DNA from 4 places in the Paenibacillus nuruki genome. Region 1 is predicted to be linked to each of the others. Evidence: predicted binding sites of a transcription regulator. Region 1 holds the regulator's gene; each other region holds the start of a gene.
The links. Region 1 encodes Rex, which represses fermentation and respiration genes when NADH is low (regulators of the CRP and FNR family bind a similar motif). Its sites were predicted from a motif close to TTGTGAAATATTTCACAA; they were not measured.

Region 2: RCP16_RS21345 (TorD/DmsD family molecular chaperone) is a predicted target of Rex. The motif match lies at 3,908-3,925, and genes of this name have one in related genera.
Region 3: qoxA (cytochrome aa3 quinol oxidase subunit II) is a predicted target of Rex. The motif match lies at 3,749-3,766, and genes of this name have one in related genera.
Region 4: pflB (formate C-acetyltransferase) is a predicted target of Rex. The motif match lies at 4,279-4,296, and genes of this name have one in related genera.

The regions. Positions count from the first base shown of each region.
Region 1 covers NZ_OY725677.1:1,135,083-1,143,365, reverse strand. Annotated here, with positions in the region: gene RCP16_RS05135 (methyl-accepting chemotaxis protein) at 1-929, shown strand, start outside; gene RCP16_RS05130 (cell wall elongation regulator TseB-like domain-containing protein) at 1,026-1,574, opposite strand; gene RCP16_RS05125 (amidohydrolase) at 1,605-2,912, opposite strand; gene RCP16_RS05120 (redox-sensing transcriptional repressor Rex) at 2,905-3,552, opposite strand; gene dinG (ATP-dependent DNA helicase DinG) at 3,549-6,443, opposite strand; gene RCP16_RS05110 (S-layer homology domain-containing protein) at 6,898-8,283, shown strand, end outside.
Region 2 covers NZ_OY725677.1:4,806,601-4,814,883, reverse strand. Annotated here, with positions in the region: gene cls (cardiolipin synthase) at 1-421, opposite strand, end outside; gene RCP16_RS21370 (TetR/AcrR family transcriptional regulator) at 599-1,195, shown strand; gene RCP16_RS21365 (DMT family transporter) at 1,236-1,604, shown strand; gene RCP16_RS21360 (DMT family transporter) at 1,604-1,918, shown strand; gene RCP16_RS21355 (1-phosphofructokinase family hexose kinase) at 1,933-2,871, shown strand; gene RCP16_RS21350 (hypothetical protein) at 2,880-3,080, opposite strand; gene RCP16_RS21345 (TorD/DmsD family molecular chaperone) at 3,223-3,894, opposite strand; gene mobA (molybdenum cofactor guanylyltransferase) at 4,133-4,780, opposite strand; gene RCP16_RS21335 (MFS transporter) at 4,884-6,089, shown strand; gene RCP16_RS21330 (glutamine--tRNA ligase/YqeY domain fusion protein) at 6,224-7,915, opposite strand; gene RCP16_RS21325 (DUF2164 domain-containing protein) at 8,127-8,283, shown strand, end outside.
Region 3 covers NZ_OY725677.1:60,378-68,660, forward strand. Annotated here, with positions in the region: gene RCP16_RS00310 (ABC transporter substrate-binding protein) at 1-495, shown strand, start outside; gene RCP16_RS00315 (glycoside hydrolase family 95 protein) at 595-3,012, shown strand; gene RCP16_RS00320 (hypothetical protein) at 3,368-3,637, shown strand; gene qoxA (cytochrome aa3 quinol oxidase subunit II) at 3,924-4,955, shown strand; gene RCP16_RS00330 (cbb3-type cytochrome c oxidase subunit I) at 5,024-7,000, shown strand; gene cyoC (cytochrome o ubiquinol oxidase subunit III) at 7,000-7,620, shown strand; gene cyoD (cytochrome o ubiquinol oxidase subunit IV) at 7,622-7,963, shown strand.
Region 4 covers NZ_OY725677.1:985,825-994,107, reverse strand. Annotated here, with positions in the region: gene nagZ (beta-N-acetylhexosaminidase) at 1-629, opposite strand, end outside; gene pflA (pyruvate formate-lyase-activating protein) at 931-1,668, opposite strand; gene pflB (formate C-acetyltransferase) at 1,993-4,260, opposite strand; gene adhE (bifunctional acetaldehyde-CoA/alcohol dehydrogenase) at 4,949-7,561, opposite strand; gene RCP16_RS04400 (Crp/Fnr family transcriptional regulator) at 7,895-8,283, shown strand, end outside.

The DNA of each region.
Region 1 (8,283 bases):
ATCTCGTTCATGAAATTAATGATAATGCAGCACAAGTCATTTCTATTTCTAGAGATGTAGCAAGCGGAACATCTGAAACAGGCAAAGCAGCAGAACATGTAGCTGATATTATGTCAGACCTCTCAAATAGTACCCAAGATCAGGTCAAAATTGTTGAAGGTGGTCTACAAGCTGTATATGATGTGAATAAAGATATTCAGCAGATCGATCAAAGCAGTCAACAAGCAATGAATGTCGCTCAACAAGCACAGACACAAGCTTTACTAGGTGATAAAGAAATATCTCATGTTATGAATCAAATGGATCAAATTCAGCAGCGGATGAGTAAGCTGGAAATCATTATTTCGTCGCTTAACAAACGCTCTAGTGAAATCGAAGAAATCAATAATGCTATTTCTTCGATCGCTTCTCAAACAGGTCTATTATCACTGAATGCTGCGATTGAAGCGGCTCGGGCTGGAGAACATGGACGTGGATTTGCTGTAGTAACCTCCGAAATTCGCAAACTATCCAATGAAACCAATGATTCTGTTAAACGTGTTAAAGAACTCGTGAATACGATTCAGAATGAGACTAGAGGTGCAACTGAATCGGTTGAAAGTATGGTTAAAGAAGTGAGTCAAGGTATCACGGCTGCCCATTCTGTAGGCAATCTGTTCAATACGATCAAAACTTTGACCGATCACACTACTGCCGAGATTAAAGAAGTCACCGATTCGCTTCATCATTTATCCGGTCATTCGGAGAAAATTGTAAAATCGATGGAAAATATTTCAGGATTAACCGATCATGTCGCTTCAAATACCGAAAGTGTAAGTGCGGCTACAGAAGAGCAGTTAGCTTTCCTTGAAGAAAGCACAGCGCATACGGCTACACTTCATGCGATGGCAGAGAAATTACAGAGTACTGTTTTACAATTCCGCTTATAATCCTATATACCTCCACTGCAACAAAAAAAGCATGATCTGGATGAATTCATACGCTGAATTCAAAAGATCATGCTTTTTTGATTTACTCTTCTTGTGTCAATCTTCTTGACCTGTTCCTTTTAATGTTGCTGGCAGTTCCATGGGTTCACTTAATTTAGCTCCATCACGGAAATTATAAAAAATATAATAGTAACGTTCATTGAGTTTGACAAAGACTTGCCATGCATATTTTCCTTTGAATGAACCGGGAACAATACGTACAGCTTCTGCTCCAGGCAGATCATTTTGTAGTAAAGCATTTACTTTTTCATATGTCACTGTACCTGCTGTTTTCTCAACATGTACGGCATTAGCACCTTCAGCGACTGAGCCATCAATATTGAACTTTACCCAGACCATAAGGTCTTCTTGTGCTGTGTTCTTACCTTCAACTACCCAATACGTTGAAGTATCTGTCCAGACAGAATTAAATGTACGTGTCACAGATACGATATCAGCCTTTTCCTGTGCACTGTTGATCGCCAGCTGCTCTTTACTCCATGGCTGCGCCATAACATGAACATAAAATTGATTAACACCTAATACAAGCAATCCTACTACTACAATAATGATTGCGATCCATTTTCCACTTCCCAAATTTCGCAAAACACGCCATCCTTTCCTGTCGACTTCCGGTTAGCGTTTGAGCAAACCTTCAAAAGCACTTTGGGCTTCATGACGAATTTTTTCTTCATCCAGTGTTAATGATATACCATCTTTGATTAATTGCTTACCATCTACCCAGACATGCAATACATCTTTAGCTGATGCAGAATAAATGGTATGTGAGATAAAATCAGTACGTGGCAAGAAATGCGGTTGATCTACATTTAATGCCGTAATATCGGCTTTCATACCGACAGCAAATGTACCTACGTCATTCAAAAATACAGATTTCGCACCGTATTCTGTACCCATTTTCAATGCTTCTAATGCAGGTACCGCTGTTGGATCTCCGGATACTCCTTTATGAATAAGAGCTGCCAAACGCATCTCTTCAAACATATCCAAGTTGTTATTACTTGCCGGGCCATCTGTTCCTAAAGAAACGACTACACCTGCACGCAATAAATCAGGAACACGAGCAACACCACTTGCTAATTTCAGATTACTACCCGGATTATGCGAAACAGCTACTTTATGTTGCGCCAGCATTTCGATCTCTTCATCATTCAAATGAACAGCATGTGCCAAAAGGGCTGGACGCGTGAAAAATCCTAATTTCTCCAAATGAGCTACAGGACGTAATCCATAATCAGTTACATTTAATTGTACTTCAGCTAACGTCTCAGACATATGTGTATGCAGCGGCAAATCCAAGTCATGTGCTGCTTGTACAAATTGTTCGATGTATGCAGGAGGACATGTATACGGCGCATGTGGAGACATCATCGTTGTAATACGTCCATCAGCTTGACCATGCCAATCCCGTGCAAAGTCGATAGATTGTTGTAACTTTTGCTTTTGCTCTTCTTCTGAACATAAGCCGATAACACCACGCATCAATACAGCACGCATTCCTGATTGCTCTACGACTTCAGCAACACGTTCTGAACGATCATACATATCCAGGAATGTCGTAGTACCGCCTTTTAACATTTCAAGTACAGATAATGATGTTCCCCAGTATACATCGTCACTTGTAAACTTCGCTTCCATCGGCCACATTTTTTCCTGTAACCATACTTGTAGTGCAAGGTCGTCGCCATATCCACGTAGCAAAGACATTGCCGCATGACCATGACTGTTCACTAGACCCGGGATAAAGAACAAATGATTACCATCGACTACTGTTGTTCCTTCTTCAATCACAGGCTCTTCTTCTCCAAGATAAGTGATCCATCCATCTTCAATCACCATATGTCCGAAAAGCATCGATTTTTCTTCACTCATTACAGCAAACATACCGTTTTTGATAACCCATTTGTTCGAGGTGTTATTCATTAGTTTCATGTTCCTTTCCATCTTCCAGATAATAGGCAAGGCTTAGTAAGTCCGTTGTAAAATCAGCAGTGTGTACACGAATATGCGGTGGAGCTTTCAAAATAATCGGTGCAAAGTTCAAAATGGCTTCGATCCCTGCTTCAATCAATTGATCTGCTACACGCTGTGCTTCAATATTAGGCACAGTAATAATACCAATACGAATACTTTTCGCTTTGACTGTTGCTCCAAGTTCTTCGATCGGTTGTACAACTAATGTATTGATCATCGAACCGACTTTGGGTTCAAGAGAATCAAACACAGCTACGATTTTCATCGTTTCTTTCAAATACATATTATAGTTCGAAAGGGCATGCCCTAGATTACCTGCACCTACAAGTGCGACATTGATCTGTTGATCTAATTTTAAAATATGACGTATTTTCTCAATCAGATAAGATACATCATACCCGATTCCTTTACGTCCAAAATCTCCAAAATAAGCTAAGTCTTTGCGAATTTGTGCTGGATTCAAATCTAATTTTTGTCCCAATTCTTGCGAAGACACTGTGGGAACTTCACGGGTGTGAAGTTCGTTCAGATATCTAAGGTATACAGGTAGTCTTCGCACGACTGCTTCTGATATTTTGTCGGATTTCATGCTTGCTCCCCCTCTTGATTTACAGTTTCCTTTTCAGGTTCGGCCTGGCTAAGCCATTCTGTAATACGGGGTACCATCTGCTCTGTCGGCATATGTTCCATTTTGGGACCGGGTAATGAATATAGAAAATGCTTGCCATAATAGGACTCGATCACACGAGTGTCATAGACAATAACGATTCCCCGATCACTAGATGTCCGTACTAATCTACCAAAACCTTGTTTGAAACGGATAACTGCTTGCGGTACAGATAATTTCATAAATGGATTTTTCTTTTCTTTTTTAAGCCGTTCGCTTTTGGCTTCTAGCAATGGATGATTGGGCGGTTGAAAAGGTAATCGTACAATCGCCAGACATGTTAATGCTTCGCCCGGAATATCGACACCTTCCCAGAAGCTACTTGTTCCAAGCAATACAGAAGCAGAACGCTCCTGGAATCTACGAGTAAGCTTCGTCCGACTCCCTCCATCAACGCCTTGACCAAATACAGCAATATCACTATGTGATAACTTCTCTTTTAATGGCTCATACACCTGCTTGAGCATTCGATATGAGGTAAATAAAACCATCATTCGTCCTTGCGTTGCTTTGGCAGTCTCTGCTAACGAGTTCGCTAATGTATCTACAAAGAAGGCATCACCGACACTGCCTTTGACACTTGGAAAGTCACGTGGAATCAACAATAGCGATTGCTCACGATAATTAAAAGGTGAAGATAACTGTTCAGTCATCAATCTGCCTTCTTTTTCCGCTTCGACAAGTCCCAGTTGTTCAATCATATATTGGAATTTCTTTTCTATTGATAATGTTGCAGATGTTAGAATAATACTTTTCTTTTTATCGAAAAAGTACTCTTTCAATTGCTTGCTCACATCCACAGGCACAGCATACATCTGTAAAGACTTACTACGATAATTTCCATTAGCTTCATACCAGTAGACCGTATCTGTACTTTCCAGCTTCACAAATTGACGTAGATCGTCTCGAACGACAGTCAAATCTTTGAATAGACCCGATACATCAGTCACCAGACTATCTGTGCCCAACTGTTCATCGCTTTCTTTGATCTGATTCATTACTTGTTCGCCTTTACGAATCAATTGACTCAGTCCGATATGGATCTGATTCTCCAAATCCGTAATTACCGTCCATTCTGTTGGTTGCTTCTCAGGTAACAAACGTAATGTAAATTGTCCAGCTTCTCCCGGAGCAGCATCACTACGCTGAGGTAATAAAGCAAATAATAATTCACTCAATTTGTCCCAGTTTTCTTTGACATCTACAATTTCAGGATATAGATTATCTATCGCTATCGCCCAATCCATACCACGCTCATTACCAGATGAACCTAACTGTTGACGCAAAATAGCCAGCTGACCATTTTTACTGTCTTTGAACAAACGAAGTAACGGATGAACCAATGTGAAATATTTCATATGCATACCCAAGTGCTTACCTGCTACATCTTCTAAATGATGCGCTTCATCAATCACCAATCGATCATAAGCAGGCAATAATTGGTGCCCTGCTTTGACATCGGTAAATAATTTGGAATGGTTCGTAATAACGACATCAGCTGTACCTGCTTCATGCTTCGCACGATGGTAGAAGCATTTGCGGAACCACGGACATGCACGACCAAGACAAGAATCGGTATCACTCGCTACCGTCTCCCAGAAATCGGCTCCACGGTTACCCATATTCAGCTCTTCATCATCACCGGTTTCCGTCGAATTTAACCAGACAATCATTTGAGCTGCAATCAATACATCTTCTTTAGGACTTTGAAATTCTTTTGTATTTATTTTATGCTCAAATTTGCGCAGACACAAATAATGCTGGCGTCCTTTAAATACGGCAGCACGAAATGCAAATGGAATCACTTGAGTCAGTAATGGAATATCCCGTTCTCGTAACTGTTCTTGCAAATTAATCGTATGTGTACTTACCATCACACGATCGTTTTCTTTCACGCTATGATAAATCGAAGGTAATAAATAACCTAACGATTTGCCCGTTCCTGTTCCTGCTTCGATCAATAGATGTTTATCATCCGTCATCGCTTTGATTACTTCTTCAAACATCCGATTCTGCGGTTCACGTTCTTCATAATGAGGAAGTAAATTACGCAAATTCTGTTTGACTTGCTCCAAAAATTCATCAAAGGACACATCGGCAAGTGGCATATTTCCACGCTCTTCATGAGCAGGTAAAATCTCATTCCAATCGCCTACTTTTAACGCCAATTGACGGAAAAAGCGATGTTCGTCTAAATCTTGAATCGGTTGTGCTTCTTTCTCCATCCGTACTCCATCAAAATACCAACCTAGATCGCTATCCTGATTATCAAATAGTTCGGATAATCGTTGTACCGTAATCAATGGGAGGTCATTCAATTCTTCCAAACATTTCAGAAATACATGAGCTGTCGCTAACGCATCGCTATCTGCTTGATGAGGACGATCATGGACAAATCCTAAATCTTTACTGACCATACTTAACTGATAACTTGAAAGATTCGGAAAAAAAATACGCAATAAATCCATAGTATCTAATACTCGACCTGTAAAAGCCAAATATCCGGTCTGATCCAAAGCTCGTTGTAAAAATCCTAAATCAAATCCAACGTTATGCCCAACAAGCACAGCGTCTTCTAGTAGAGGAATCATCTCCAAAATGACATCATCCAACTCTGGAGCGTCGACTACATCTTCATTTTTAATTCCAGTTAAACCTTCTATAAAAGGAGGAATAGGCACTCCTGGCTTCACCATAGAAGAATATACGGTGGAAATACTTAAATCATGATCTATAATGGCAAGCCCAACTTGAATAATATCATCGGTGGACTGAGTACCTGTGGTCTCAAAATCCAGTACGGCAAATTTCATGGATGTCTAAATCCTCTCCTTGCTGTCGTCTCAACCTGATGTCGAAATGTTCACCTATCAGCATACCAGAAGAAGACGGTTTTGAAAATCAAAGGGTGGGTGGTTATTTAAATTTTAGCTTTTCTAGGGGTGGCGCTGCGAGGAGAAAATCGTTCTTGTCGTCGCTTGTTGTAAATGAATCCTTTAAATGACTGCTTCACAGTCAGGATTCATTTACAAAGGCGAGCGCTTCGCTCTTTCAGAATGATTTTCTCCTCTCCGCTGGTGTAGGTGGATAAGCATAATTTTGAATAACTCGTTTAGGAAGAAGCAGGAAATGAGGAACATATATAGAGTTACATAAAATATCATATAGCTTTAAATTGTGTGAATTTTAATTTACCCATATTGAGTAGCATCTGTTATATTAGTAAAGGATTTCAATATAATTATAAATGGAGGGAATTAAAGTAAAATGAGAAAGTTTATGATGATGTTTTTGGTGTTGGTGGTGACATTAATGGGGTCAGCGCCTGCCACGCTTTTTGCAAGTGAGGAAGGAACAAGTAATTTGATAGCAAGTAAAGAAAGTCAGGATTTAAGTTTCTTAAATTTATTTCTTTATGGAGACTATAATATGACATTAAAACAGGGAGAAGCTTTTATTGAAGAAGGCTGGAGTGTAGCAGACAGTGTATATAGTGAAAATGAGTTAAAAATAAATATTACATATACATTAAATTCTGTTCCAGTAAATCAAATTGATACTAATATACCTGGAATATACGTAATCACATATATTGCAGAAAATCCAGCTGGAAAACGTTCTTATCCTCAACAACGTACTATTGATGTTGTTGCTACTGAAAAACAGAAAGATCTTGATCAGCTAAATATCCGTGGTGCGTTAGGTATGGCATATCATAATGGTTCTGTCTATATTGCACAAGGCAGTTCAGGAATATCAAAAGTCGAATTAAGCTCTGGAACAGTTACTTCTATCGTGTACGGTGGATACTATGCCGATAATGTTGTTACTGTTGCTTTCAATCAAGCTGGCGACCTATTTTATACCTTAGAAAACAAATCACTCATCAACAAGATAGATGCTCAATATTTACAGGATGCTGCGTTAACTCCAGAACAATTTAAGAAATATAGTTCACTTTATTTAGATCTTAGTGACAAAGCATCTGATGGTAACGATCCTATAAAAAATATTTCTAATATTGCATTCAATTCTCAAGATCAGCTTTACATTGCTGTTCCGCTTGATTTTTTTGACACTACTCTTTATAGATGGAATTCAAATGATCAATTGTTGGAAAGAGTCACACAAGAAGACCTTGAAGATTTACAAGTGATGACATTCGACGAAAATGATAATCTATTCTTTAAAGCTACTTTATATAAACCAGATTTTTCAGACCGTGGATTTTTCAAAATTTCTGCCAATGAATTAAAAAACTTACCAGTAGCTGATACATCTTTCAAATCATATCTCGAAATTAATACAATGAATATTAATTCAGACGGCATCGTTTTTTTACCTGATGGTCGAGGTTATTATAGTGAAAATGGTAAAATAAAAGCAATTTTCCCTCGCTCCGCACCTTTAATTGCCTTAAAAGGAAATTATAATCCTGTTCTTTTTGCTGGAGATACTTATATTGAAGAAGGAGTAACAGTACAAGATGCTACCTATTCTAAACTGGATGTAAAAGTCACTTATACTTTGGATAGTAAAGCTATATCTTCTATAAATACGTCTATTCCAGGCGAGTACACGGTTCATTACAACGTGACCAATCCTGCAAATATCTCAGCGCTAGAAGTAACAAGAAGAGTAACTGTTAAACCT
Region 2 (8,283 bases), 1.4 Mb from region 1:
CTGTCGCTTGTGACACAGGAGTTACCGCTAAGTTCTGCGACAGACGAAGTAACAATTGATGATCTTCGCGAAAAGAAGATAAATCCAGTGCAGTCAGCATCCCTGCATTTTCGATCATCTGGTACACTTGCCGATCTCGCTTCGCTTTCTTTTCATACTTATGACGCTTGAATACATTTTGTCCGAACCAGAAGTAAAAAAATACACCGACAACTGGCAATAAAGCTAATAAGAGAATCCATGCCATTGTTACCGCAGGCTGCCGATTATCTATAAAAATAATAAATCCAATCGAAATCACACTCAGTGTTGAAAAAATACTGATAATCGTTCCAGTTGTGGGACCAAGTAGATCGAATCCTACATAATAGAGACCAAATAGTAAAACAATAATAAATACCCCTAGAACACCTTTACGCAATATCATCAACTCCTGTCTTCCTCTTCAGAGTATGTACGTAACTGAACGAGAAGATGTCGCATAACTTTGTTATACATATATCCTTCTTTACAAGGAATGACACTTTATTCACCTTTCTTGACAAACAAGATCAAAAAGACAATAATATTACCTAACGACCGTTAGGAAGGTGCTTATATGACTACAAAGCCTCAGCTATTAACGATAGCTCTTTCTCATTTTGCGCAAAATGGATATGAAGGCACTTCATTAGCAGATATCGCGAATGAAGCAGGTATCAAAAAACCTTCGATCTATGCTCATTTTAAAAGCAAAGAAGATTTGTTTCTGCATGTACTTCGTCAGACTTTAGCTGAATTCAAGCGACGAATTATTCGCTATATGATTCGTCATGTTCATATACCGTTAGAACAACGTCTTTATCAATTAATTGCTTTTTTACAACAGCAATATTCTGATGACCCTATCATCAAATTCGTGATGCGGATGTGTTTTTTTCCACATTCGACTTCAGAAAAAGAAATTGTACCTCTGGTGTATGGTTTGATTGATGATTTGGAAGCCAGACTTTTACGATTATTCGATGTGCATGTCGATCAGCATGATCTGCTATTAGTAGTCACTACTACAGAAGCGGCAAAAGGATATATGACTGTAGTCGATGGCGTGATGATCGATATGTTATACAGCGAACCTTCTCGCTCTGTACAACGGTTAAATGTGATCTTCCCGATTTACTGGCGAGGCATCACCCCTTCAGGAACTACAATTTGATAGAAACGTTTAACGAACGATAAAGGAGATTAGATGTGTTATGAATCGCAATTGGTTGTACGTATTAATCGGAGGATGTATTGAAGTGGTCTGGGTATCTGGACTCAAACACGCTGCAACTCCAATCGAATGGTTATTCACAGCTATAGGTATTGCTATTAGCTTTTATCTTATTATCAAAGCATCTACTCGCTTACCAGTGGGTACAGTATATGCAGTATTTACAGGAATCGGTACAGCTGGAACCGTCGCTGCGGAGATGATTATTTTCGGTGAACCGTTCCACTGGCTCAAAGTGATCTTGATATTAGTATTGATGATCGGTGTAGCCGGATTAAAATTAGTAACAGACAGTGGCGTCAAAGCAGAAGCTCAATCTGCGGCTAAAGTGAAAGCAGGTGAAGCATAATGTCTTGGTTAGCTCTTGTTGTTGCTGGTGGATTTGAAGTAGTCGGTGTGATTATGATGAATCGTATCGTCCGTCATAAATCGTTACTCAATTATCTTTTGATGATTATTACATTTGCAGGTAGTTTCTCTTGTCTTACTGTGGCGATGAACGGTATTCCGATGGGAACGGCTTATGCGATCTGGACAGGAATCGGTACCGTCGGTGGTACATTGGTCGGTATGTTTATGTATGGTGAAGCCAAAAGTGGACTACGTATTTTGTTTATTGCTATGATTATCGCCTCGGCAATCGGACTTAAATTAATCGCTTAAGAGGTGAACAACTATTGATTACAACGGTTACGTTAAATACAGCGCTCGATATTATTTATTCTGTTCCTACGCTTCATATTGATCAGGTACACCGCTTACCGGGAATCACTGTTCCGGGGGGCAAAGGGATTAATGCTGCACGTGTTGTTCATATGCTAGGTGAATCGGTAACAGCTACCGGCTTGATCGCAGGATATAATGGACAGAAAATGCAGTCCCTTTTACAACAAGAAGGTGTAGCTTGTGAATTTACCGAAGTGCAAGGAGAAACAAGACTAGCGATTACTGTACTGGATCAACAGCAACGCACCCAGACTGAATTTATCGAACAAGGATCTTCATATGTAACACCTGAATCGTTGATCCTTTTGGAAAAGCAGGTAGAACAGTTAGCAAGTGTATCTGCATGGGTATTATTTTCCGGTAGTATTCCTGAAGGATGCCCTGCTGATCTGTATGCGACCTTAATCCAGATTGCTAAAACTAAAGGTGCTCAGACCGCTTTAGATGCTAGCGGAGAAGCGTTACGTTATGGATTACAAGCTTCACCTGATCTAGTGAAACCTAATGAAGATGAAGCTTGTGCATGGGCAGGCATAGCTCCAAGTGATCACTATTCAGAGGAGACATTAGATGGTGTACTGACAGCAATGTTAGATCATGGTGTAAAAACAGCTACGATCTCTTTGGGTAAACGTGGAGCGATAGCGGCTCAAGGCTCTCTGCGGTACAGAGTACATGTGCCAGAGCTTGATATTATCAGTGCGCTTGGAAGCGGAGATGCCATGGCAGCAGGTATGGTGACCGCAGCTTATCGTGGTGGTGATCTTGCAGAGATGCTTCGTTATGGAGCGGCTTGCGGTAGTGCTTGTGCTCTGCAACCGATCGCTGGCAAAGTAGACCTTCAAGATGTACAACAACTATATCAGCACATAAAAGTAACCCCTGAGTAAAGAAGTACTCAGGGGTTTTTGGTATGCGAACCGAATCGAACATCCATATAGATTTGACCTGTATCTCCATCGCTCACTACAAAATTGATTTCTTGTGGCACTAATTCTTTTAAAGCATATTGGCGTGCCCAATCTAACGATGGAAATTCCGCTCTTCTGTCTACAGCCTTTACGACAATACATTGTTTGAGGCAATAATATTTATTCAAGGCGGTAAACCTCCCTTATCACTCATTAGACTGTATTTTCTAATTTGACACAGTGAATTGGAAATAAATTACTTATATTTTCAAAATCAAAGCAAAAATTCCCTATTTCAGATCATGTGATCTATAAAATAGGGAATTTGTATTAGGGTAAGCGATTCACGATCTGTTGTAATTCTTGTACATCATGTTGAAGATAAGTCGGTAACATCTGTGCCCATTCACGGTACAACGGACTGCAAGTGGTTTTGCCAAGTTCAGCGCAGAATGAAGGTACCCATGGAATCAAATAATGTTCTAAAAATTCGATCTGCATTTGAGCGATCATTTTGCGGCTAGAGGAATGCATATCAGTCTCTGCCGAACGTTCAGCCAATAACGCCATAAATTCCAATTCAATTCCGATATGATCATCTGTTTCATGATCCATTTTTTTGAAAGCAATTCCTGCCCGTGCATAGACAGCATTCACAACAGCTTCATACGCCGTACGTCCTTGCTCATTCGTTAAATAGTAGGAAGCTTGTGGTGGATAGCTAACATGTTGATCTTGCTCGAACAATTGACTGTATTCTGCACATTCTTGACGAGCATATTGCATAATATCATTCAACATCGTATTTTCTAACGTATGAAGCAGTGCATAGTCATTGGTAAATAGACGATTGATTTTGGACGCTTCTTTTTTCCATTCGATCAACTTGGACAATGTAGGTTTGCGTTCTAACATTTCGCTGAGTAAACGGTAAGTCATTACACGACTGTATAACCATTCTTGGCGAGCTTGGTGGGTTTCCGGTTCTGTATACATAGTCATCTTAAATCACTCCTTGTGATAATATTCACATATTTAAATGATTGAATTCCGACATTGAAGGTTTGAAGCAATATATAGGTTAAATCGTTAGTCAACAGCGGTAGTAAGTACTGAAGAAGAGACTTGTTTTTATACTTTTATTGTACTCTATTTTGTAGCGATTAGGGGCGAATTAAGCATACGTTCATAAAATAGTCATGTTTGTCACGCTCTCAAAAGGACTTATGCCACAGACTGGCTATATCAAAGAAGGATATTGCTCCAAAAGATGCACAACATGCTCATAGGACTGGGGATCATTCATATTATATAAGCTATACTCCGATATACTTTGAAAAGAAGATACTTCCTTCACATTTGGATCATACAATGACTCGATTTCTACATACTTTACCTGTTGCTGATCTAACCAATCTCTTACACGCAATTGGTTGTGTGCTAAGGCGGTCTGAAGCGATGGCAGTACACTATAATGATAGACCGCATACAGTGGATGAATACGTCCATGTTGCATAGGAATCACAGCTTGTATCCCTTCTATCCTAGTCTGCTCTATTAGATATTGCATCAGTATTGTACTGGCAAAAGGTAGATCACAGGCACTGACTACATACCATTCACTAGAAATCTGTGATAAAGCTGTATGCAGACCTGATAAAGGCCCTTGTCCGGGAAAAATATCTGGCACTTCGGAGAGCTTTAGAAATGAATAATCAGCATTGTGATTGCCTGCAATCCATAGCGAAGATACAGTTGGTTTTAATGCTTTGGCTACACGTTCGATAATGGTATGATCATCTATAGGCAATAATGCTTTATTTTGACCCATACGGCTTGATTGACCGCCTGCTAAAATAATACCTGTATATTTTAAAGAGGATGGCATAATAGATTATCCTTTCTACTCCAGAAATAAACAAAATTGGTTTGTATCCCTTTTCAACACATGCTACAGTGAATGAAATGTCTGATGAAAGGATTGGCTGGCTTTGCATCCGAATATAAACAACACTACTTTTAGACCACTACGATGGTTTACGTTTTTCATATATGGCACACTGGTTATTTTTACGAGCTTTTTTCAATTATACCTGCAAGATATCGGAATGAGCCAGAGTGAGATCGGTGCTTTGATGGCCATTGGTCCGTTGATTTCATTAATTGCTAATCCATTTTGGGGATTTTATAGTGATCGTCTACAAAATGTACGATTTGTTCTGCTGATTATGATGCTAGGCACGTTGCTCATGGTTCAGCTTGTTTTTCATGTGCAGAATTATACGATTATTTATATTGTTATGGCGGTCTTTTTCTTTTTCCAGACCCCTATGTTATCGCAAAGCAATACCTTGATTTTGAGTTATATTGATGGCACACCCAAAAAGTTCGGCGGGTTTCGTTTGTATGGTTCACTGGGTTGGGCATTAACAGCTGTTGTGGCAGGTCCTGTCATCGATCGATTAGGGGTTTCTCAAATCGGTACGGTGTTTACGGTGTTGCTTCTTATTGCAATCGGTATCATTTTGTTATTGCCTCCACAAACCAAGTTACCGGGTGGATCACCGACAATGAATCGGTATGCGATGAAGAAGTTGCTGGGCAATCTGTATTTTGTAGGTTTTATTGTATTTGGTATTTTGGTAGCGATTCCGAATGCGATGAACAGTACCTTTGTCTCGCTCTATATCGTTGAACTTGGGGGAACCAAGTCGATGGTCGGTTGGGCTGTATTTGCTTCTTCTATTTTTGAAGCGGCTTTATTTTTGCTATTTGATCGTTATCTCAAGCGTAATATTTCATTTATGATCGGTTGGTTAGCAATTGTCAGTCTGTTGTTTACATTACGCTGGTTTTTGATGGCAGAAGCGACTAGCCCATGGGAAATTATTGCGATTCAATTGCTACATGCAGTAACATTCGGTGGCTATTTCTATGTCGGTACACAGCTCACCATGATGTTTGTTCCCAAAGCATTCCGCAGTTCCGGTCAAGCAATTTATACGATGACATGGAGCGGTGTATCCGGTGTGATTGCTGGCTTTCTCGGTGGATGGTTATTCCAGAACTTCGGTTCGGAGCAGATGTATCTAGCCGGTGTTGCTCTTTCGTTTGTGGGAGCGATCGGTTTTGCATCGATGTGGCTGAATGTGAAGCGAACGCAGTACCGAATGGAAGAAGAGGACGAACAGTATTAATGTATCTCACCCTATCTACTCATCTGTAATTTCATCATAGATAACATCAAAAACCGCCCTTTTCACTTGTTGAGAAAGGGCGGTTTTTGTGATGTGATTTGTTCCTATTTTAACTGTGAAAGAATTCTATGATCTTATGCTTTTGGCAATTTGAACGAACTCTTCATCGAGACAACAAGGTTAAAGACCGGATCGCCTGGCATCGTGTATTTCGGATCAGCACTGAAATAACCATGACGGAAAAATTGGTAACGATCATATCCTTTGGAATCTTTCAAACCAGGTTCTACAAACCCGTGAACCACTTCAAGTGATTTTGGATTTAAGTAATCCAAAAACGTTTTTTCAGCAGTCTCTTCATTTTCATCAGTTAATTCTTCGTCTGCTTCTTCCGCTGTAATCAACGGCTCATATAGACGGAATTCAGCAGGAACGGCTTGGCTCGCTTCGACCCAATGAATAGTACCTTTGACTTTACGTCCGGTGAATCCACTACCGCTTTTCGTTTCCACATCATACGTACAATGAATCTCTGTCACATTGCCTTCTTCATCTTTGATCACATCGTTACATTTGATAAAGTAAGCATGCTTCAAGCGAACTTCATTGCCCGGGAATAAGCGGAAATATTTATTCGGCGGATTCTCCATAAAGTCATCTTGCTCGATATAAATTTCACGTGAAAATGGAATTTGGCGAATACCCATTTCTTCATTTTCAGTGTTATTTTCAGCATCTAGCATTTCAATCTGTCCTTCAGGGTAGTTGGTAATGACCACTTTAAGTGGACGCAAAATACCCATCGTACGAGGAACACGCAATTTCAAGTCTTCACGTACAAAGTGATCTAGTGTTTGTAGATCGACAACGCCCTGACTTTTGGAAATACCGGTCTCATAGACAAATGCACGAATACCTTCTGGCGTATATCCACGACGACGTAATCCTGAGATCGTCGGCATACGTGGATCATCCCAACCATCAACAATCTTCTCGTCCACCAGTTGCTTCAGCTTACGTTTACTGGTTAGCGTCTGCGCTAGATTCAAGCGACCAAATTCATATTGATGAGGTTCCGCTTCAACTTCACACTCACGAATCACCCAATCATAAAATGGACGTTGATCTTCAAATTCAATCGAACAAAGAGAATGAGTCACATGTTCAATCGCATCTTCTAATGGATGTGCAAAAGTATACATTGGATAAATGCACCATTTGTCACCTGTATTGTGATGCTCTAGATGAGCAATACGGTAGATGACCGGATCACGCAAATTGATATTTGGTGAAGACATATCAATCTTCGCACGTAGTACACGTTCACCATTACCGAATTCGCCTGCACGCATACGACGGAATAAATCTAGGTTTTCTTCAATCGTACGTTCACGATAAGGGCTGTTCTTACCCGGCTCGGTTAGTGTTCCGCGCATTTCACGAATTTGATCAGCCGATTGATCATCGACATAAGCAAGTCCTTTTTGTATTAACAATTCTGCTTTTTCATACATCGTATCAAAATAATCCGAAGCAAAATATTTACCTGTCCATTCATAGCCTAGCCATTTCACATCTTCTTCAATCGATTTTACGTATTCTACATCTTCTTTTGCAGGATTCGTATCATCAAAGCGTAAGTTCGTACTACCACCGAATTCTTTCGCAAGTTCAAAGTTAATCCAGATTGCTTTGGCATGACCAATATGGAGATAACCGTTCGGCTCCGGTGGAAAACGGGTAACGACCTTTTTGACTTTACCGGACTGTAGGTCTTCCGCAATTACAGTTTTTATAAAATTAGGCGGGGTATTTGTATGCTCCACGTCAATCAACCTTTCATCGTTCAGTTTGTTTTACAGGAATAATCCAATACTTCCATTATAACTGTTCTGGCAAGTTAGACAAGGATATGCACATGAAGACAGAGACCATTGTCCTGTTCTAGTGACTGCATTTTTGATGCTAAATGGCTTTGACGCTAGAGGATGAATACGGTAGCATGTAGTATAAACGTGTACAAAGGAGCAATGACGCATGAAAGCATTGAGTCTACCGAAAGAACAGCGTGAGCAGATGATCGCTCAAATCCAGCATTTTTTTGAAGTAGAACGTGGTGAAAGTATAGGCGATTTGGCTGCTGATTCTGTGCTCGATTTCTTCTTACAATCGGCAGGGCCTCTGATCTATAATC
Region 3 (8,283 bases), 1.1 Mb from region 1:
GTTCAAGATAAAAAAACTAACGACAACACGAACTTTGTTAAAACAACGGGTGTCAGTGGATATACTGCATTTGGTGTTCATTATGGAGATGGAGTAAAAGATTCAACAGGTAACTACTACACTACCAACTTCCCTGAACAAATCATTGCTGGTTACACTGCTGCTGAAAAAGAAACATTAAAAGCTTATGGTGCAACAACATGGAAAGATATCTTCCCGCAAAAAGATGAATTCCCTGTTAAACCATGGGGTGCGGCTTATAACTTACCAGCACCAGATGATCAAGAGTACACAGTAAACTTCCAAAAAGGACAAGATATTGTTCGCAAACGTATTCCTGAAGCGATCTTAGCTTCTCCAGAAGAGTTTGATACTGTTTATGATGAAATGGTTGCTGAGCTAAGTACAGAACCGATGAAAAAAATGGAAGCATCGTATACACAATTAATCAAAGATACGGTTGAATTGTGGAGCAAACCTGTAGCTGCCAAATAAACAGGAACTACACATCACAAAAAAGGTAACACTATAACAAGAGGGGCTTCGGATTCACGAAGCCCCTTTATGTATGAATTGAATAGGGAGGTCAAAAATATGATCGATCAACAGAGCAAGCCATCATGGCAACTATGGTACAACCAACCTGCACAACTCTGGGAAGAAGCGTTGCCTATTGGAAATGGTCGTCTGGGTGGAATGGTATTCGGAGGAATCGAGCATGATCGTATTCAATTAAATGAAGATACATTATGGTCAGGTAAGCCTCGTGAGACAGTCAACAGAAGTAGCCTAACTCAACTGTCCAAAGTACGAGAACTTATTCTGGATGAGCAATTAGAAGAAGCACAGTCGATCATTAATACTCAAATGTTAGGGCAAGATACAGAAGGGTATCAACCGGCTGGTGATCTGTGGGTGGATCTCGAGTATTCTTTCGATGAACCTGTGATTACAGATTACCGACGTGAGCTACTATTAGATCAAGCTCTAACTCGTACTTCATGGCAAGCAGATGGCCAGTATATAGAAAAAGAAGTATTTGTCAGTCATCCGCAGCAAGTTATGGTCTACCGCTTGCGTACTCATGGAGAGCAGCCACTGAATATCCGTGTGCGCTTAGATAGTGTGCAACCTTATCGAATCTATACACAAGATCATGAATTATCTTTAAGTGGATATTGCTTACCAAGTATTGAAGATTATCGCCAGTATGAACCACCGTATAACTATGATGCCGAAACGGAACATGGTATTCATTTTCATATGGGGGTCAAAGTATATCTGGATCACGGTCATATTCAGGCTCAGGAGGAGCAATTATGGATTCAAGATGCTCATGAAATCATGATTGTATTGTCGATAGTAACTGATTTTGAAGGGTACGATAAGCCCTCTGGAAGCAGTGGACGTATCTTGTCCGAAGAAAGTCTAGCGTTTATCAATGAAGCAGGAAGTATCGGATACGAATTATTGTTACAACAGCATGTCGATGATTACAGCCGTCTATTTAACCGTGTAGAGTTAGAACTAGGCGATGAACAAGCTCAGGAGACCTCCACTTCTGTTGTCAATCATGAATTACCGACGGATCAACGACTACAGCAGTATCAACAACATCGTCATGATCCAACATTAGAAGCACTTTATTTCCATTATGGAAGATATTTGTTAATTGCGTCTTCGCGTCCGGGAAGTGAGCCTGCTAATCTACAAGGGATATGGAATGAACATGTCCAAGCACCGTGGAATAGTGATTATACAACCAATATCAATACCCAGATGAATTATTGGCCTGCTGAAGTATGTCAGTTGTCTGAATGTCATCAGCCGTTATTCCGAATGATTGAAGATCTGAGTCAGAGTGGTCAAGAAGTGGCGAAAGTACACTATGGGGCTAAAGGTTGGACGACACATCACAATAGTGATCTCTGGCGACTAGCTGTACCCACTCAAGGCGATGCAAGCTGGGCATTCTGGCCATTAGGGGGTATCTGGCTATGTGCCCATTTGTGGGAGCATTATGAATACAATCGAGATTTGGACTTTTTACGTGATTCTGCTTATCCCATTCTCAAAGAAGCTGCACAATTTGCGCTTGATTGGTTAGTAGAAGATCGTCAAGGCTATCTCGTGACGATTCCGTCCACTTCACCTGAAAATAAATTTCTGACCGCAACAGGTGAACCATGCAGTACATCAGCGGCATCAACTATGGATATGACTCTGATCCGTGAATTATTTCAGCATTGTATTACCAGTACAGCATTGCTAGAAATCGATCAAGAGTGGGCAATCACACTCCAAAAGGCTTCTGAGCGCCTATATCCTTTTCATATTGGTCGTCATGGTCAGTTGCAAGAATGGTATCGTGATTATGAAGAGCACGAGCCAGGGCATCGCCATGTATCTCATTTGTATGGTCTTTATCCCGGCAATGAGATCAACCGTTATCAGACTCCTGAGCTTGTAGAAGCTGTGCGTGTCTCGCTTGAACGTCGTATTCAGCATGGTGGCGGACATACAGGTTGGAGTTGTGCATGGTTAATTAATCTCTATGCCCGTCTATTAGATGGAGAGACGGCTCATGAATTTGTAAGTACATTACTGGCACGTTCTACATATCCCAATCTATTTGATGCTCATCCTCCATTTCAGATAGATGGTAATTTTGGTGGAACAGCAGGTATTGCTGAAATGTTGCTACAAAGCCATTTACAAGAACTGCATCTACTCCCTGCTTTGCCAAAAGTATGGAATAAAGGTAAAGTCAAAGGGCTGCGTGCGCGTGGTGGATATATTGTTGATATGAGCTGGAATCAAGGAGAATTGCTTGAAGTTACATTAGAATCACCGTTTCATGGAACATGTCGATTAGTGAGTTCTACGGCTTTGCAATTAGATGATCCGTTGACTGCTTGTACGGTTACTGAACCGAATCATTCACAACATGACTTTGTACTGGAGTTTACTGCTGAAGCGGGCAGAAGTTATAGATTGATAGCAAATAGCTAAATATCGCAACTTATTCGTTGTCAAAATCAATGAATATGACGCTTATTTATCTTTTTCCTTCTATATATAAATATATTCTTATTAAATATGAAACTATTATTATAATAATGAGATCGAGGAAAAAAGCCATACTTTCTGTTCAAAGCAGAGAATATGGCTTTTTTCTATAAGAATATTCACGATTTGTTTATATTTTCAAAGAAATAAAAGAGAAATTAAAAGAATATGAATGAATACCGAATCAAAAAGGGTGAATTGTGGTAATAGATACTATAACCTAGCAACGTAATTGGTAAAGTGCTCCTACATTTGGAGTCACTATGGCTACTAACATGAAGAGGGGAGTGCTTTAATCATGGCGACAAATACAAAAGGCCGTTCAAATTCACCCGGAAAAAATGCTCGTGGATTAACTCGTTTGCTAACGATCATCGGTTGGATCGCTTTTGCTGTGGGTGTAGTAACGATTATTTTGAATATCCAACCTTTTAACGATAACAATGCTGGACTGATGATGGGGATCGGATGTGTAGTAGGTAGCGTGTTTATCTACTTTATTGGTAAATCGATCGGTTCAATGCAAGTGCGTAATGAAGAAGGAAAAGAAAGTATCAACGACGATTAAACATATCTTTTGTAACAGAACGTTAACTTTTTCAATTAAATACATGCTCCTTTAAGAATTAGTTCTTAAAGGGGCTTTTTTACGGAATCACAATATGATAATATATAAATAATGTGAAAAGATTCACGATAACCTGTTAATAAATTGACAGATTTGTTAACAAGTCAAAAAAATGTGGAATTTACACCTTCTATGGATACGCAAATAGCACACTTAGTGTTAACATAGAAATGTGTGGTTTCAATATTATGAACGTCTTAAACGTTATGTGAGAAAGGGGATTAAGATGAACAAAAAACCGGGTTCTCGTCTTATGATGTGGGTTATGATTATTGTGTCGGTTCTGTCACTGGCTTTGACAGTATGGGCGCTTTATGCAGGTAGCCACAATTACTTTGTTCTCGATCCGAAAGGACCTATTGCAGCAGGACAAAGAGATCTAATCGTGATTTCAACGATTCTAACTGCCATTGTTATTGTTCCGGTAACAATACTCACTTTTGTTATAGTGTGGAGATACCGTGACAAACCAGGTAGAAAGGCAAAATACGATCCGGATTTCAACCACAGCACCAAACTTGAAACCATCTGGTGGGGGATTCCAATCATCGTTATTGCTGTACTTGGTATTGTAACTGTTCGTTACACCTATGCATTAGAACCTTCTGTAGCGATTCAATCACAGAAGCAACCTATTACAATCCAAGTAGCATCTATGGACTGGAAATGGTTATTTATGTACCCGGAAGAAGGTATCGCTTCTGTGAACTCGATTACGATTCCAGAAGATACACCTGTACGATTTGAACTGACTTCTGATGCACCTATGAACTCATTCTGGGTTCCAGAACTTGGTGGACAAATTTATACGATGTCGGGTATGGCTATGACATTGTATCTACAAGCTGATCATCAAGGAACATTCTTTGGATCAGGTGCTAACTTCAGTGGTGAGCACTTTGCCCAAATGAGATTCGATGTGAATGCTGTATCTGACGAGCAATACCAGACTTGGGTGAATAAAGTTAAAACCGAGTCTAAACCTATGAGTATGGAAACATACCAATCACTAACGGTTCCAGGAACAGCTGACAAACAGACGTTCTCTGCATTCCCAGAAGGATTGTTCCAACAACTCGTAACCAAATACTTGCCAGGTGGTTTGGCAGGCGGTAAAGATCGTGCTACTCATACCACTCCTTCAACTCAGATCAATGAGAAAGAAAGTGAAGAAGGACAAAGTGATATGGGAACCAATGAGCATGATGGTATGGAAATGAACGATCAAGAAAGCACGGACACGAATACTAGCAATTAAGTTCAAAGTTATTTGAAATTAGTTGTACCGTAGCGTGTGACATAAAAGACAGGGAAAGGAGCTCCCCGATGCTCGAGAAAATTAAAGATTTTGCATCTGACTTTTTCGTCACCGGCGACCCACTAATTTACGGTGCAGATGTATCTATCGGACTTGCGATGATTGCTATCGTTGTGGGACTCACCTATTTCAAAAAATGGGGCTGGTTGTGGCGTAATTATTTAACAACAGTTGACCACAAAAAAATCGGTATCATGTATATTCTTGCTTCGATTTTGATGTTGTTCCGTGGCGGCGTGGATGCCATTATGATGCGTACTCAACTCGCATTCCCAAATCTCGAATTTTTACATCCTGAACATTATAATCAGGTCTTTACCACGCATGGCGTAGTTATGATCCTGTTTATGGCGATGCCATTTATGTTCGGTCTCTTTAATATCGTGGTGCCTCTTCAATTAGGAGCACGCGATGTAGCTTATCCATTCTTGAACGCACTAAGTTTCTGGTTGTTCTTCTTGGGCGCAATGTTATTTAACTTATCTTTCGTTATCGGTGGTTCACCGGATGCAGGATGGTTAAGTTATCCACCGCTATCAGAACTACAATTTAATCCAGGACCTGGACAGAACTTCTACATCTGGGGTATTCAGATCTCAGGTATTGGTTCACTTGCAACAGGTATTAACTTCATAGTAACGATTATCAAAATGCGTGCTCCAGGCATGACATTTATGAAGATGCCTATGTTTACATGGTCTGTATTTGCAACATGTGTCATTATCATTTTCGCTTTCCCAATTTTGACTGTTACACTAGCACTATTGTTTATTGATAGGTTTGCGGGGGCTCACTTCTTTACACTCGATGGTGGCGGTAACCCGATGATGTATATCAACTTGATCTGGATGTGGGGTCACCCTGAGGTATACATTGTTATATTACCGGCGTTCGGTATTTTCTCCGAAATCGTCAGCGTATTCTCACGTAAAAAGCTATTTGGTTACACATCCATGGTATTCGCCATGTTGATTATTGCATTCGTATCCTTCTTTACCTGGGCGCATCACTTCTTCACGATGGGTTCCGGCGCAGATGTTAATGCGTTCTTCGCATTATCTACGATGCTTATCGCTATTCCAACAGGGGTTAAAATCTTTAACTGGTTGTTTACGATGTATCGCGGTCGAATCAGGTTCGATCTACCGATGCTCTGGACGATCGGATTTATCCCATGTTTTATTATCGGTGGTATGACAGGGGTTCTATTGTCTGTAGCTCCTGCTGACTTCCAGTATCATAACAGTTACTTCCTTATTGCTCACTTCCACCAAGTTCTTATCGGTGGTGTAGTATTCGGTTACTTTGCTGGTATGTACTACTGGTGGCCAAAAATGTTCGGTTTCAAACTGAACGAAACATTAGGTAGATGGGCATTCTGGTTCTGGAACATTGGTTTCTATGTATGTTTCATGCCTCAATACTTGCTTGGTCTAATGGGTATGACTCGTCGTATTAGTACATTTGATTGGGACACTGGCTGGGGTCCATTAAACGTTGTATCCACTATGGGTGCATACTTGATGGGTGTTGCGTTCTTGTTCCAAGTTCTACAAATTGCTTACAGTATCAAACATCGTGAAGTCGATACGACTGGCGATATCTGGGACGCTCATACTTTGGAATGGAGTATTCCTTCTCCTGCACCAGAGTATAACTTTGCAGTGGTTCCAGTTGTGGATAGTAGAGATCCGCTATGGGTTGAGAAACAGCGTCGTGCGGCTGGTAAGCTTCCGAAAAATCCGCCGAAACCTGTATATGCACCAATTCATATGCCGAAAAACTCTTCTATTCCAATTATAATGTCAACATTCTTCTTTATTGCCGGATTCGGCTTTGTCTTCTTATGGACATGGATGGCGGTTCTTGGTCTGATTGGTGTAGCAGGTTGTATGATTGCTCGCTCGTTCCAATACGACACCGACTATTACATTCCAGTTGAAGAAATTGAGAAGACGGAAGCATCGATAAGGGGGACGGTCTAATGGCACAAGCTGTATCACAGCATGGTCACGACCATGATCATAGTCATGACCACGGGCATCACGATCCGCAAGAAATGAAACTTCTTGGTTTCTGGATCTTCCTAATTACCGACGTTATCTTGTTCGGTACTTTATTTGCAACGTATGTGGTTCTTCATAAAAACACTGCCGGTGGTCCCGGTGGTGCAGAAATATTCGAAATGCCAGGCGTTATTGCTGAGACATTTATCTTGTTAACAAGTAGTTTCACAAGTGGACTTGCTGTACTTGCTATGAACAGAGGAAATGTTAAACAACTGATTTCTTGGTTGATCGTTACTTTTGTTCTAGGTGCGGCATTTATCGGGCTTGAAGTCACTGAGTTCGTGAAATTGATTGGTGAAGGACACGGAATCTCTGCAAGTGCATTCCTAAGTGCATTCTTCACGCTTGTCGGGACTCACGGACTTCACGTTTCAGTTGGTCTCGTCTGGATGTTGTTATTAATTATTCAATTGTCACGTCGTGGAATCACTGATGTGACACGCGGTAAAATTAACGTCATCAGCTTGTACTGGCACTTTTTGGACGCGGTATGGATCTTCTTGCTATCCGTCGTCTACTTGTTGGGGGTGATGTAATATGGCGCAGCATTCAACAGATTCACATGCACATGGTGAAGATCATGCTCATGGCTCGCTTAAATCTTATATCATTGGTTTTATCCTTTCGATCATCTTAACGATTATTCCGTTGGTTGTTGTTATGAACCATATGTTCCAAGCAACAGCAACGATTCTAATCATTATGATTACTGCAGTATTGCAGTTCGTTGTACAGTTATTCTTCTTCATGCATGTACGCGATCGTACGGGTAACCAGCCTCGTTGGAACGTTATGGCTTTGATCTTTGGTCTAGCGATTGTACTGGTTGTTGTATCTGGTTCTGTATGGATCATGGCTTACAACGGCGTAGGATACTAATCTACAGATAAAAGACTTAGCGGTATGATAGTACAATAAGAGCTTTCTTGTTTAATCGGATACAGATGTTATTGATCTGTAGAAGAAAGAGCAAGAAAGCTTTTTTTATATGCTTGATTGTAATAGAAGATTAATTTGTTCTATTTCAAAGGTGAAAAATCTAATCAAACATGTACATATTTAGCTAATCACACCATAGCAAATTCAACACTTTTCTTATAGATTGATGCAATACAGGCAGTATAGCAAAAAGAGACGGATTCTACTGTGATAAAAAGTAGAATTCGTCTCTTTGCTATCAATAAAGAAAAATAAATGAA
Region 4 (8,283 bases), 150 kb from region 1:
ATCTGTTCTAAGCGTAATTTATCATGAGGTACAGAAGCTAATCCATAATGAGAATCCACCTCAGTATCTCCATGCCCTGGAAAATGCTTGGCTGTAGCAGCTACATACTCTTGCTGAATCGCTTGAATAGCGGCGGCTCCATGAATAGCTACTACTTCAGGCTTTTCAGAATAAGAACGGACGCCAATCACTGGATTACGAGGATTATTATTCACATCGACACAAGGCGCAAAATTCAAATTAATTCCTAATGTACGTAATTCACGCGCACTGATCGCTGAAGCGGCTGCCGTTAATGCCACATCATTTACTGCCCCAAGAGTCATATTGCCCGGAATCAGACTCATTCCATCTTGATCGATTCGGCTCACCATTCCGCCTTCTTGATCGATCGCTATCAATAACGGTGGTAATCCCTGCCTCTGAGCAATCTGCTGTAACCCTGTGGAAAGGTCTGTAATCTGGCGAGCTGTTCCTATATTACGCCGAAAATAAATCACTCCACCGACATGATATTTTTCGATCAATTCTGTAATATGTTCGTTCGGTACATTGGTATGAAATCCACATACAAATAATTGTCCGATTTTCTGATCTAATGTTAAGTCTGATAATTGAATAGTGTTCATAGATATCCTCCTTGTGCTGGAGCCTATTTTGAAAAGATGTCTGAACAAGATACATATGATATAGATAATCGATATTCTTATTTAAGTATAGATAACGAGGTCGCGTGCAACAAGCGGATAAAGTTTAGGTTTTGGGGAGTTTTTTAAGAAGAACTGATATTACAGATAACGTATCACTACTCAACTATGTAGATACCAAAAAGTCCTTCCCTATGGATCAGGAAAGGACTTCTGGCTTCACGTTCATATACCCTTTTTGCTTACTATGGTTGTTATTTATCTATTTTCATAAAGAGGAGGATTAGACACAAGAGACTTGACGACGACCTTGCTCAATCAGACGATACGCACGTTCTACTTCTTCTTCGGTTGGCGAAGGAACCCCATCCAGCGGATAGATGCGTCCCAACGCTTCCCATTTGTAGATGCCCATCTGATGATAAGGTAAGATTTCGAATTTCTCTACCCCTTTTAATGTGCCGATAAATTCTCCTAAAGCGATCAGATCTTCTTCAGCATCATTAATGCCAGGTACAAACACATGGCGTATCCACATTTTGCGTCCATTATCAGATAGCCATTGTGCTGTGTGTAGAGTGCGTTCATTTGATACACCGGTTAATTTTTTGTGCTTTTCATTATTGATATGCTTAATATCAAGCAAGACTAAATCAGTAACTTCAAGCAGTTCATGGATTTTGTTAGGTTCATTGAATCCATTGCTGTCCAGTGTTGTATTCAGGTTCCAACGGTCTTTGACTGCTTTGAACAATTCTCTGACAAAAGGAGCTTGCAACGTTGGTTCTCCACCAGATACCGTCAATCCTCCACCTGAAGAACGGTAGTAACTCAAGTAAGGTTCAATTTCAGCTAGAACTTCTTCTAGCTCCATCACTTTACCTCCGTCCAAATTCCATGTATCAGGGTTATGACAGTATTGGCATTTCATCAGACAACCCTGCATAAATAGTACAAATCGTATGCCCGGGCCATCGACGGTACCGAACGTTTCTAGCGAGTGAACACGGCCTTTTACCATGATCAATCACCCCTTTCGTCTGAGTTGATGTATATAAATGAATAGGATTTCGAGAGTTAGAGTTACACCGCTACGCGTATGAATTATTCTTACGATCGCTGTTAAGATCGGATATCTGGAATGAACTGCTTTCGCAGTCGATATCCGAATCTTAAATGCGAACGCTTCGCTTCTTCAGAAACAATTCCTACTCTTCGCTCTGCGGTGTGACTCCACTTTCTCAAATGCTTCATTTATATCATTCATTGTTGGTTAGCAGTTACCATCTTTGATTACTTTACTTTGATTAGCTTCATTACTTTGAATATTGTTAAAAAGTTTTTATTACATTGATCCGTGGAATGTGCGGTTGATGACATCCATTTGTTGTTCACGAGTCAATTTAACAAAGTTAACAGCATATCCAGATACACGGATGGTTAATTGTGGGTAGTTTTCTGGGTGCTCCATTGCGTCTAGTAATTGCTCACGAGCGAATACGTTAACGTTCAAGTGATGGGCATTGCTACCGAAGTATCCATCAAGCATAGATACAAGGTTAGTTTTGCGAATTTCTTCTTCTTTACCTAATGCTTTTGGCACGATAGAGAATGTGTTAGAAATACCATCTAAGCTATCTTCGTATGGTAATTTCGCAACAGAACTTAGAGATGCAAGAGCACCTTTAGTATCGCGTCCGTGCATAGGGTTAGCACCTGGTGCGAATGGTTCGCCAGCTTTACGTCCATCTGGTGTTGTACCTGTTTTTTTACCATATACTACGTTAGAAGTAATTGTTAATACTGATTGTGTTGGTGTAGCACCACGGTATGCTTTGTTTTTGCGAATCATACTCATAAATGTTTCGACCAATTCAACAGCAATCTGATCGACTTTATCATCGTTGTTACCGTAGCAAGGATATTCACCCTCGATTTTGAAATCTACAGCAATACCGCGTTCGTCACGAATCGGTGTTACTTTAGCGTATTTGATAGCACTTAATGAGTCAGCTGCTACTGATAGACCCGCGATACCGCAAGCCATTGTACGTAAGATATCACGATCATGTAGTGCCATTTCGATACGTTCGTAGCTGTATTTATCATGCATGTAATGGATAACGTTCAATGTGTTCATATACAATTTGCCTAACCATTCCATCATGGCTTTGAAGCGTTTCATGACTTCGTCATATTCAAGCACTTCAGAAGTGATTGCAGGGTATTCAGGGCCTACTTGAACGCCTGATTTCTCATCACGTCCACCGTTGATTGCATACAATAATGCTTTGGCAAGGTTCGCACGAGCTCCGAAGAATTGCATTTGTTTACCGATACGCATAGCGGATACACAGCAAGCAATACCATAATCGTCGCCATAGATTGGACGCATCAGATCATCATTTTCGTATTGGATCGAACTGGTTTCGATTGAAACTTTAGCACAGAATTTTTTGAAAGCTTCTGGCAATTGTTCTGACCACAATACAGTCAAGTTAGGTTCTGGTGCAGGTCCCAAGTTATACAATGTATGCAAGAAACGGAAGCTGTTTTTGGTAACTAATGTTTTGCCATCGACAGCCATACCACCGATTGATTCCGTTACCCATGTAGGATCACCACTGAACAATTCGTTGTAATCTGGAGTACGTAAGAATTTAACGATACGCAATTTCATAACGAAATGGTCAACCAATTCTTGAGCTTGTTGTTCTGTCATTGTGCCTTCTTTAACATCACGTTCGATGTAGATATCAAGGAAAGAAGATACACGTCCTAGAGACATCGCTGCACCATTTTGCTCTTTGATTGCTGCAAGGTAACCGAAGTATACCCATTGGAACGCTTCTTTTGCTGTTTGTGCTGGTTTGGAAATATCGAAGCCATGCATTTCAGCCATTTTTTTCAATTCGCCTAGAGCACGAATTTGTTCTGATACTTCTTCACGAAGACGAATCACATCTTCATCAATCACGTCAACTTCCATATCATTCAAATCTTGTTTTCTTTCATTAATTAGGAAGTCTACACCGTATAATGCTACGCGGCGATAGTCACCGATAATACGTCCACGACCGTAAGCATCTGGTAAGCCTGTAATAATACCTGCTTTACGTGCTGCTCTCATATCAGAAGTATAAGCATCGAATACACCTTGGTTATGCGTTTTACGAATGTTTGTAAAGATATCAATGATTTGTTCTGGTACTTCAAAGCCATATGCTTTACAAGCATCGATCATCATTTTGATACCACCGAACGGTTGTAATGAACGACGGAAAGGAGCATCTGTTTGAACACCGACGATTTGTTCTTTGTCTTTGTCCAAGTAACCAGGACCGTGTGAAGTGATTGTAGAAGGTGTTGCAGCATCTACATCCCATACGCCACCACGTTCGATTTCTTCTTTAGATAGTTTGGAAATGATATCCCACAAGTCTTTTGTATTTGAAGTAGGGCCAGCTAGGAATGTTTCGTTTCCTTGATACGCACTAATATTTTGTTCAATAAAGTCGCGAGTATCTACATGTTTTGCCCATTTACCTGATTTGAAATTGCGCCATGCGTCTTGTTTTAAATTATCCTGTACATTTCTTTCGATAACTGACATTGATAATCCCTCCATTATTTGTGAATAAAATCACAAAACCATTTACACTATTGCTTGTCTCGCCTACACGATACCGGAAGCTGCTGTTTTCTCCCTCCGGCTATGTCTTTATTATGATGCAATTCATAAGCAGAGTATGTGACATTTATCACAAAATAGCATCTTTATTATGATTTTTATCACATTCTGTATCTATAACAGTTTTTATAAATAACTATTACAGTTTACAATTAAGCCTGTTACACAATAAGTAAATAACGATTTACACAGTGAATACAGTGATACGAATCTACTAATACAAAAATACACATCAGCATTCACTCCAAATAGCTGTAGCATCATACAAGAATTTACGGCTTATAACAACGAAATACATCACACTATTTCTGTATTATTCTATATACAAGCTATAGAATAATGTTGGACATCGCATCACTCCTCTCTACAAACAAAAGAACGGTTCTCTTTAGTTCTGCTAATATCGCAAACTAGGAGATCGTTCTTTGGGATAAGGTGGCATTCCATATTTGCTTTGTTTTTTATTTTCAACCATATATCTTGAAAGTATATTCCTAGCGATACAAGTTAAATAAGAAGGAAAAAGGATCAACTCCAACGTACTGCTATAACAGCATGTGTGGAGTGATCCTTTTTTCAAACTATCATTTTACTTGTCAGACAGGTCTATTTATTCAAATCGACCATAGAATGCGTTGCGGTATACATCAGCTAGTTCAGTCACTAAAGGTAATTTAGGATTCGCTGTTGTACATTGATCTTCGAATGCACGGTCAGCAAGGTAATCTACACGAGATTCAAAGTCTTTTGCATCAAAGCCCAATGCTTCAAACGTTTCAGGAATACCTAGTTTGCGGTTCAAGTCACGAATAGCATTGATTAAGCTGTTCACGCCTTCTTCGGTTGTGCGTGCTGGCAATCCCAAGATACGAGCAATCTCAGCATAACGTTCGTGAGCAATAAAGTGAGAATATTTAGGGAACGCTGCGAATTTAGTTGGTTTTTTCGCATTGTAGCGGATAACGTGTGGCAACAAGATCGCATTGGTACGACCGTGTGCTGTATGGTATTGTCCACCCCATTTATGTGCCAAGCTATGGTTAATCCCTAAGAATGCATTCGCAAATGCCATACCTGCAATCGTAGAAGCATTATGCATTTTTTCACGAGCCAGTTTGTCGCCTGTTAGAGCAGACTGTTCTAGATATTGGAATACCAGTTGAATCGCTTTGATCGCTAGTCCATCAGTAAAGTCACTTGCCATTACAGATACATAAGCTTCAATCGCATGAGTCAATACGTCCATACCTGTATCAGCAACAGCTACACGAGGTAAAGAGTATACAAATTCAGGATCGATAATCGCTACGTCTGGTGTTAATTCATAGTCAGCCAAAGGATATTTTGTGTTGCCTTTTTCTTTATCTGTAATAACTGCGAACGATGTTACTTCAGAACCTGTACCTGAAGTCGTTGGAATTGCTACAAATTGTGCTTTTTGTCCCAAATGTGGGTATTTGTAGATCCGTTTGCGGATATCCATGAATTTTTGTTTTAGGTTATCAAATTCAGTATCAGGATATTCGTAGAACATCCACATGCCTTTAGCAGCATCCATAGGAGATCCACCACCAAGAGCGATAATGCAGTCCGGTTGGAAACGTTCCATCATTTGACGACCACGTTCTACAGTAGCAGTTGATGGATCTGGTTCTACATCAGAGAACACTTCAACAACAACTGGAGTCTGGCGTTGACGCAAGTAATGTTGTACTTTTTCAACATAACCAAGTTGTACCATCATCGCATCTGTTACGATCACTACACGACTAATATCAGGCATTTTAGCAAGGTATTGAGTTGCGCCTTTTTCAAAATAAACTTTAGAAGGTATTTTGAACCATTGCATATTCACAGTACGACGAGCCACCCTTTTCACATTAATCAGATTCACAGCACTTACGTTAGAAGAAGTAGAGTTACGACCATAAGATCCACAACCTAGTGTTAAAGATGGTAAGTTCGTATTGTAAATGTCACCAATTGCACCATGTGTAGAAGGAGAGTTCACGATAATACGTCCAGTTTGTAGACGATTAGAGAACTTCTGAATAACTTCATCATTATTAGAATGGATAGCTGAAGAGTGACCCATACCGCCAAATTCTACGATTTGTGCAGCACGTTCAATCCCTTGATCCGCGTTTTTAACTTTATAGCAAGCCAGTACAGGGCTTAATTTTTCAGCAGATAATGGGAATTTAGTACCTACGCCTTCCAATTCTGCTACCAGTATTTTGGTATCGGCTGGAACGGTAATTCCACAAAGTTCAGCAATTTTGACAGCAGATTGACCTACGATAGAAGGGTTCACTGCACATTTGTCTGTATTCATTGCACCGTTCGTTAATTTGCCTGCTTCTTCTTTAGTTACAAAGTAACAACCGTTATCGATCATTAATTTTTTCACTTTTTCATAAACAGGTTCTTCAATAACTACTGCTTGTTCAGAAGCACAAATCATACCGTTATCAAATGATTTGGAAAGAATCAAGTCATTCACTGCTTGTTGCAAGTCAGCACTTTTCTCTATAAAAGCAGGAACGTTACCAGGACCTACGCCAAGTGCAGGTTTACCACAGCTATATGCTGCTTTAACCATTGCGCCACCACCAGTAGCTAAGATTAACGCTACATCAGGATGATTCATTAATGCATTTGTTTTGTCCATTGAAGGAGCATCGATCCATTGGATACAATCCGCAGGTGCACCATGTTTGACAGCCGCTTCAAGTAAGATGCGAGCGGATTCTTTACTACAATTCTGTGCAGATGGATGGAAGCCGAAAATGATTGGGTTACGTGTTTTGATTGAGATCAAAGATTTGAACATAGTAGTCGAAGTTGGGTTCGTTACCGGTGTAATCCCCATGATGATTCCGACAGGTTCAGCAATTTTTTGGAAGCTTTCATAATCGTTATCTTCTATAATACCGACTGTTTTTTCATTTTTGATACCATGGTATACATATTCAGTAGCGAACATGTTTTTGATAATTTTATCTTCATATACGCCTCTGCCTGTTTCTTCAACAGCTAGTTTGGCAAGATACATATGTTGATCCAAGCCCGCTAATGCCATTGCTTGTACAATGTTATCAATTTGTTCTTGATCCATATTCATAAATGCGGCATGTGCTTTATTCGCTTTATCGATTAACTTTTGAATTTCTTCCTGTGCACTCAATTCCACGTTACGACTAGCATCATTTTTAACAGCCATTTCTCTCATCCTCCTCAGAATGTGTATCGCTTTTGTCTACACACCGATCATAGCATAGAGACATAAATCATAATGTGATATTTTTCACAATCAATTTTTATTTTTTAAATTTGTTTTATTTTATTTTTTCCTTTTGCATTTTAATATAAAAAGATGTATGATAATAGTGAAATTAATCACAAAGTATAGATTACTTTTACGTATACATGAGTTCATTATCTTTCCTATATAACGTAGAATTTAACTAATCATTTAATTTCCAGTTTTTTTCCTAAAATGTTATGCATTATGATTAATTTCACGTATAATTGAAACAAAAAGGGGCGAACCATAATGAACAATTCTTTAGAACATACTCAACCACGTCATAATACAGCATGCTTTTCGGAAATTAATCAGGAAAGATTACTTAATCATTCTACAGAACGCACGATTGCAGCAGGTTCACATTTATTCTGGGAAGGCGACTTATCCGATAAATTATACTTCCTTAAAAGTGGACGGGTTAAATTAACCAAATCTACTGATGAAGGTAAAGAATTGATTTTATATATGTATCAAGCAGGCGACATGATCGGTCAAGCAGATCCATTTTCAGGTACACGCCTTGGATTTACAGCAGAAGCATTAGAAGATACTGAAGTCGCTGTTATTGAACACAAAGAATTGGAATTGATGATCTGTCAGTATTGTGATTTTGCTATCGACTTTATGAAATGGAT